2 regions of the Mesorhizobium sp. MC2-1-1 genome follow, and region 1 is predicted to be linked to the other one. Evidence: predicted binding sites of a transcription regulator. Region 1 holds the regulator's gene; the other holds the start of a gene.
What was found. Region 1 encodes HrcA, which represses chaperone genes, less so after heat shock. Its sites were predicted from a motif close to GTTAGCACTCNCNNNNNGNGAGTGCTAAC; they were not measured.
Positions count from the first base shown of each region.

Region 2: groES (co-chaperone GroES) is a predicted target of HrcA. The motif match lies at 1,500-1,528, and genes of this name have one in related genera.

Region 1 covers NZ_CP195205.1:4,502,174-4,505,378, forward strand. Annotated here, with positions in the region: gene rph (ribonuclease PH) at 3-719, opposite strand; gene hrcA (heat-inducible transcriptional repressor HrcA) at 893-1,990, shown strand; gene ACR64R_RS22340 (hypothetical protein) at 2,069-2,266, shown strand; gene ACR64R_RS22345 (PQQ-dependent sugar dehydrogenase) at 2,387-3,205, shown strand, end outside.
Region 2 covers NZ_CP195205.1:1,192,333-1,195,537, reverse strand. Annotated here, with positions in the region: gene ACR64R_RS06095 (hypothetical protein) at 1-488, opposite strand, end outside; gene ACR64R_RS06090 (class I SAM-dependent methyltransferase) at 563-1,363, shown strand; gene groES (co-chaperone GroES) at 1,593-1,889, shown strand; gene groL (chaperonin GroEL) at 1,952-3,205, shown strand, end outside.

The sequences.
Region 1 (3,205 bases):
GCCTACGCCACCGCCATCTGCTGCAGGCTCACCAGCCGTGAGATACCCTTCTTCGCTAGGCCCATCAGCGCGGAAAACTGCTCTTCGGAAAAAGGCTCCCCTTCGGCCGTGCCCTGGATCTCGACGATGCCGCCCTTGCCGGTCATGACGAAATTGGCGTCGGTGCCGGCCGAGGAGTCCTCGATATAGTCGAGATCGATGACCGGCTGGCCGTCATGGATGCCGCAGGAAATCGCGGCGACATGGTCCTTCAGCACCTTGGCGACGCTCACCATCTGGCGCGCTTCCATCCAGCGCAGGCAATCGTGGAGCGCCACCCAGCCGCCGGTGATGGAGGCGGTGCGGGTGCCGCCATCGGCCTGGATCACGTCGCAGTCGACCGTGATCTGCTGTTCGCCCAACGCCTGCAGGTCGACCACGGCGCGCAACGAGCGGCCGATCAGCCGCTGGATCTCCAGCGTGCGGCCGCCCTGCTTGCCAGCGGAGGCCTCGCGCCGCATGCGCTCGCCCGTCGAGCGCGGCAGCATGCCGTATTCGGCTGTCACCCAGCCCTTGCCGGAATTGCGCATCCAGGCCGGCACCTTTTCCTCCAGGCTCGCCGTGCACAAGACATGCGTGTCGCCGAACTTCACCAGGCAAGAGCCTTCGGCATGCTTGGAAACGCCGCGCTCGAAGGAGATGGCGCGCATTTCGTCGGCTTGGCGTTTGGAGGGGCGCATCAGGCCTGCTTTCTTCTCGTTTCGGAATCGTGGCCGGCTTGTAGCCGCAAGCGAGGCAAGTCGCAAAGGAAAAGGGGCGCATGAGGAAAACGGCCGGGTGACCGCAAACGCGGCACCGGGTTGCGCCGCCGTGGCTTAAGTCTATATCTTTCGGCAGGAGGTTTCTCGCCGGAATGAACAAACCAGTCGATCCGACGTCCCAGAGTCCCGGGCTTCAGTCGCCCGTACTTCAGTCACTCGACATGCGCTCGCGCGATATTTTCCGGCGGATTGTCGATTCCTATCTGCGCGACGGCGAGCCTGTCGGCTCGCGTAGCCTGTCGCGCATCCTGCCATCCTCGCTATCGCCGGCCACAATCCGCAACGTGATGAGCGACCTCGAGCATCTGGGCCTTATCTACGCGCCGCACATTTCAGCCGGGCGGCTGCCGACCCAGACAGGCCTGCGCTTCTTCGTCGATGCCTTCATGGAGCTCGGCGACCTTTCCGACGACGAGCGCCGCATCATCGAGGCGCAGGTGCGCGCCTCCGGCTCGGGTGCGACGCTGGAGCACATGCTGACAGAGGCCAGCCAGATGCTGTCCGGCATGTCGCGCGGCGCCGGCCTTGTGCTCGCCTCCAAGAACGAGGTCGCCCTGAAGCACATCGAATTTATCCAGCTCGAACCGACCAAGGCGCTTGCCGTGCTGGTCTCGCAGAACGGCGACGTGGAGAACCGCGTCGTCGATCTGCCGGCCGGCATCACCGTGTCGCAGTTGCACGAGGCCTCCAACTTCCTCAACGCCCATATCCGTGGCCGCACGCTCGCCGAAGCGCGCGCCGAGGTCGCCCGCATCAAGGATGAAACCAAATCCGCCCTCGACACGCTGTCGCAGGATCTTGTCGAGAAGGGCCTGGCGGTCTGGGCCGGCGCCGAAAGCGGCCTGCCGGCGCGCCTCATCGTGCGCGGCCGCGCCAACCTCCTGGAAAATGTCACCGCCCAGGCCGACCTCGAATTGCTGCGCCATCTGTTCGAGGACCTGGAGACGCAGGACGGGCTGCTGCAGCTGCTCGACCTCGCCGAGGAAGGGCCGGGCGTGCGCATCTTCATCGGCTCGGAGAACAAGCTGTTTTCGCTGTCCGGCTCGTCGCTGGTCGTCGCCCCTTATCGCGACAAGGACGCCCGCGTCATCGGCGCGCTTGGCGTCATCGGACCGACAAGGCTTAACTACGCCCGCATCGTGCCGATGGTCGACTATACGGCGCAACTGATTTCGCGCATGCTGCGCTAGGCGTATCGATACTCAGGCGAGGCCGACCCGGCCCGAACCCGGCGACCGGGGGCGCGGGGAACTGCGAAGGAGAAAGACATGGCGCTGGAAGCGATAAAGGCCCAGATCGACCTCCTGCTGCAGGAAATGATCAACCAGCCCAAGGACGAGCACGAGATCCAGGAACAGCTGCGCGAGAAGCTCAGGGAAATGCGCGCCATGGGCCTGCCCTTGCCGGCGGACCTCGTCGAGCTGGAAAAACGCCTCGACGACGATCTGGATGCAAAAGAGGCCTGAGTCCGGCGTCATGCCGTAATATCCGCGTGGGCACGCTTCTCTTTGAGGACATTTGCCCAATATCTCCTGTCTGCAGGCGTCCGATCGATCGGCGCGCGCTGGCAGATGAAGGAGGACAGAATGATGCGGATCGCCGGCCTCGCGGGCATTGCGTTGTTTCTCGCCACCGGCGCCTTCGCGCAGCAGGCCGGTCAACCCTTGCTCGGCGAAAAGGCCTTCGGTGACTGGAAGGTCGACCGTCCGGGCGTGCGGCGTCTGATAAAGCCCGGCGATCTTCAGGAGCCCTATGCAACCGAGTCCGCCTCGAACGGTGGCGGCATCACCGATCGTCCCGAGGGCGCGAAGCCAAAGCTTCCGCCGGGCTTCTCCGCCGACCTGGTCGCTTCCGGCATCGACAGTCCGCGCGTCGTGCGCGTGGCGCCGAACGGCGATCTCTTCGTGGCCGACAGCCGGGCGAACCAGATCCGCGTCTTTCGCCTGGCCGAAGGCAGCGCCAAGCCCGCCGGGACGTCGATCTTCGCCGGGAACCTGACCCGGCCCTACGGCATCGCCTTCTATCCGCCCGGCAGCAAGCCGCAATGGGTCTATGTCGCCAACAGCAACAGCGTCGTGCGCTTCCCCTATCGCGACGGCGACCTCAAGGCGTCCGGCAAGCCGGAGACCATCGTCGCGAAGATCCCCGCCAACCATCACTGGACGCGCGACATTGCCTTCTCGCCCGACGGCAAGACGCTCTATCTGTCGGTCGGTTCCGGCTCCAACGTCGCCGAGGACATGGCTGCCAGGCCGAAGGGCGGCATCGAGGCGTGGGCGAAATCGCAGCCGCTTGGCGCCGCCTGGGGCTCGGAGGAAGGCCGCGCCGACGTGCTGGCGTTCGACCCCGACGGTAGGAACCGCAGGACGGTCGCCACCGGCCTGCGCAACTGCTCCGGCATGACC
Region 2 (3,205 bases), 2.7 Mb from region 1:
TCGAACACCTCGACCGGTACGTCGGCTAGCGAGGCATGGACCTCGTATCTTTCGAGAGCTTCGACACCGGGAAACGGCTCCCGCCTGCCGGCGCGCCCGGCGCGCCGGTTCAGTTGCTGCTCCGGCGTGCCCCAATGGTTCAGGCTGCTCTTGACGATGACGCTTCCCTGCCAGCCATCTTCCCGGCCGATCACGGCGCCGCTAATGCGGCGTTTCGAAATATCGGCCGCGCCGATGTTGAGGCAAAAGGGAAAGCGGCGCGCATAGTCGACATAATCGGGCGGTGTCACGGTCACGTCGAGATGGAGCACCGCGATGTCGGCGGCGGGTTCGGCCGAAGTGCCGCACAGGACCCGCACCGAATGGCCGCGGCGCTTCAGTTCCGCCAGCAGGTCGAACAGCATATAAGGGCTATCGCGCCGCAAGAGCAGCCCCCGCCGGCTCTGGAAGCGGTCGAACTCATGCGTGATCACCGCGATGCGCGCCATGCCTGTCCCCACTTGGCCTAACAAGCGTCGTCGACTATTCGATCGAATACAACGCGCTGCTGGCTGGGGTTTGCATGACAGAGCATTGGAATGCAATTCGCAAACATTGGCAGTTGCTCGGCCCGCCGCTGCGGCCGCCGGCGGAGGTGGTCGAAACCTACGAGCGCGAACTTGACCTTGCCCGATCGCATGTCGTCATGCTCGGTGTGACGCCGGAGCTCGCCGGGCTTGGCGGGGCAATGACATCGGTCGACGAGTCCGCCGACATGATCGCCGGCATTTGGCCCGGCGACAGCGACACGCGCAAGGCCGTGCAGGGCGACTGGTTCTCGCTGCCCTTTCCCGGTGCAAGCGTCGAAGCGCTGATCGGCGACGGCTGTCTCTCTGCCATCGGCGCCGCCGACCTCAGGCGCAGGCTGTTTGCGTCGGTCGCGCGCGCGTTGAAGGACGACGGACGCGCCGGCATCAGGCTTTACGCCTCTCCCGAAAGCCCCGACGACCCGTCGGATGTCCGCGCCCTGGCGCTGAGCGGCGGCGTCTCGACCTTCCACGAGCTCAAGTGGCGCGTGGCCATGACCGCGACGGGCGGCGCGCCTGACTACGCGATACCGGTTAGGGGCATCCTCGAACAATTCGACAGGATGTTTCCCGACCGCAAGGAGCTGTCGGCCCGAACCGGATGGGAACTGCCGGTCATCGGAACCATCGACGTTTACCGGAACTCGCCGGCCGTCTACAGCTTCGCGCCCGCGGCGACTCTCGTCGACGAGGCAAAGTTATATTTCGGCGATGTCGGCCTTGCCTCGACCGGCAGATACGGGCTCGCCGAACGCTGCCCGCTGCTGGTTTTGCGGGCACCGAGGCACCTGGAGTGACGGCGAGATTGCTCATTGGTGCCTCGCTGCAGGCCGTTCATTTTCCGCCTCGCGTTCCGCGCTAGAAAAATTTCGCGCCATCGCCCCCTTGCGCGCGCCTTGACTCTCACACCCCGCCAGCTTATTTCAGCGCCACGTTAGCACTCGCCTTGGGTGAGTGCTAACCGATGTCCGGCGGCCTCGCCGGATGGAGGAACAGTTCTCACCGTTCTCATTCGAGGAAGACAAGATGGCAAAGTCCAAGTTCCGCCCGCTTCATGACCGCGTGGTCGTTCGCCGGGTCGAATCCGAATCCAAGACCGCCGGCGGGATCATCATCCCGGATACGGCGAAGGAGAAGCCGCAGGAAGGCGAGATCATCGCCGTCGGCTCCGGCGCTCGCGACGAAAGCGGCAAGCTCGTGCCCTTGGACGTCAAGGCTGGCGACCGCATCCTGTTCGGCAAGTGGTCGGGCACTGAAGTCAAGCTCAATGGCGAAGACCTTCTGATCATGAAGGAATCCGACATCATGGGCATCATCGGCTGAACATCGGCCTCTCCATCAACTGAGTTTTCGGGCTCTTCCCGAGCCCCTGTCAGGAGCTAACCATGGCTGCAAAAGAAGTAAAATTCTCCCGCGACGCCCGTGAGCGCATGCTGCGCGGCGTCAACATCCTCGCCGACGCAGTGAAGGTGACCCTCGGCCCGAAGGGCCGTAACGTCGTCATCGACAAGTCGTTCGGCGCCCCGCGCATCACCAAGGACGGCGTCACCGTCGCCAAGGAGATCGAGCTTGAGGACAAGTTCGAGAACATGGGCGCCCAGATGGTCCGCGAAGTCGCTTCGAAGACCAACGATATCGCCGGCGACGGCACGACCACCGCGACCGTTCTGGCCCAGGCGATCGTCCAGGAAGGCAACAAGGCCGTTGCCGCCGGCATGAACCCGATGGACCTGAAGCGCGGCATCGATCTCGCCGTCGCTGAAGTCGTCGTCGCTCTTGGCAAGGCCGCCAAGAAGATCAAGACCTCCGAGGAAGTCGCCCAGGTCGGCACGATCTCGGCCAATGGCGACGAGTCGGTCGGCAAGATGATCGCGGAAGCGATGCAGAAGGTCGGCAACGAAGGCGTCATCACCGTCGAGGAAGCCAAGACCGCCGAGACCGAGCTGGAAGTCGTGGAAGGCATGCAATTCGACCGCGGCTACCTCTCGCCCTACTTCGTCACCAACGCCGACAAGATGGTCGCCGATCTGGAAGACGCCTACATCCTGCTGCACGAGAAGAAGCTGTCCAACCTGCAGGCCATGCTGCCTGTGCTGGAAGCCGTCGTTCAGACCTCGAAGCCGCTGCTCATCATCTCGGAAGACGTCGAAGGCGAGGCCCTGGCCACGCTCGTCGTCAACAAGCTGCGCGGTGGCCTGAAGATCGCCGCCGTCAAGGCCCCGGGCTTCGGTGACCGCCGCAAGGCCATGCTGGAAGACATCGCCATCCTCACCGGTGGCCAGGTCATCTCGGAAGACCTCGGCATCAAGCTCGAGAATGTCGGCCTCAACATGCTCGGCCGCGCCAAGAAGGTGTCTATCTCCAAGGAGAACACCACCATCGTCGACGGCGCCGGCAAGAAGGCCGAGATCCAGGGCCGTGTCGCCCAGATCAAGCAGCAGATCGAGGAAACCACCTCGGACTACGACAAGGAGAAGCTGCAGGAACGTCTGGCGAAGCTCGCCGGCGGCGTTGCCGTGATCCGCGTCGGCGGTGCGACCGAGGTGGAAGTGAAGGAAAAGAAGGACCGCGTTGACGACGCCCTGAACGCGACCCGCGCGGCCGTGGAAGAAGGCATCGTTGCCGGCGGTGGCGTGGCC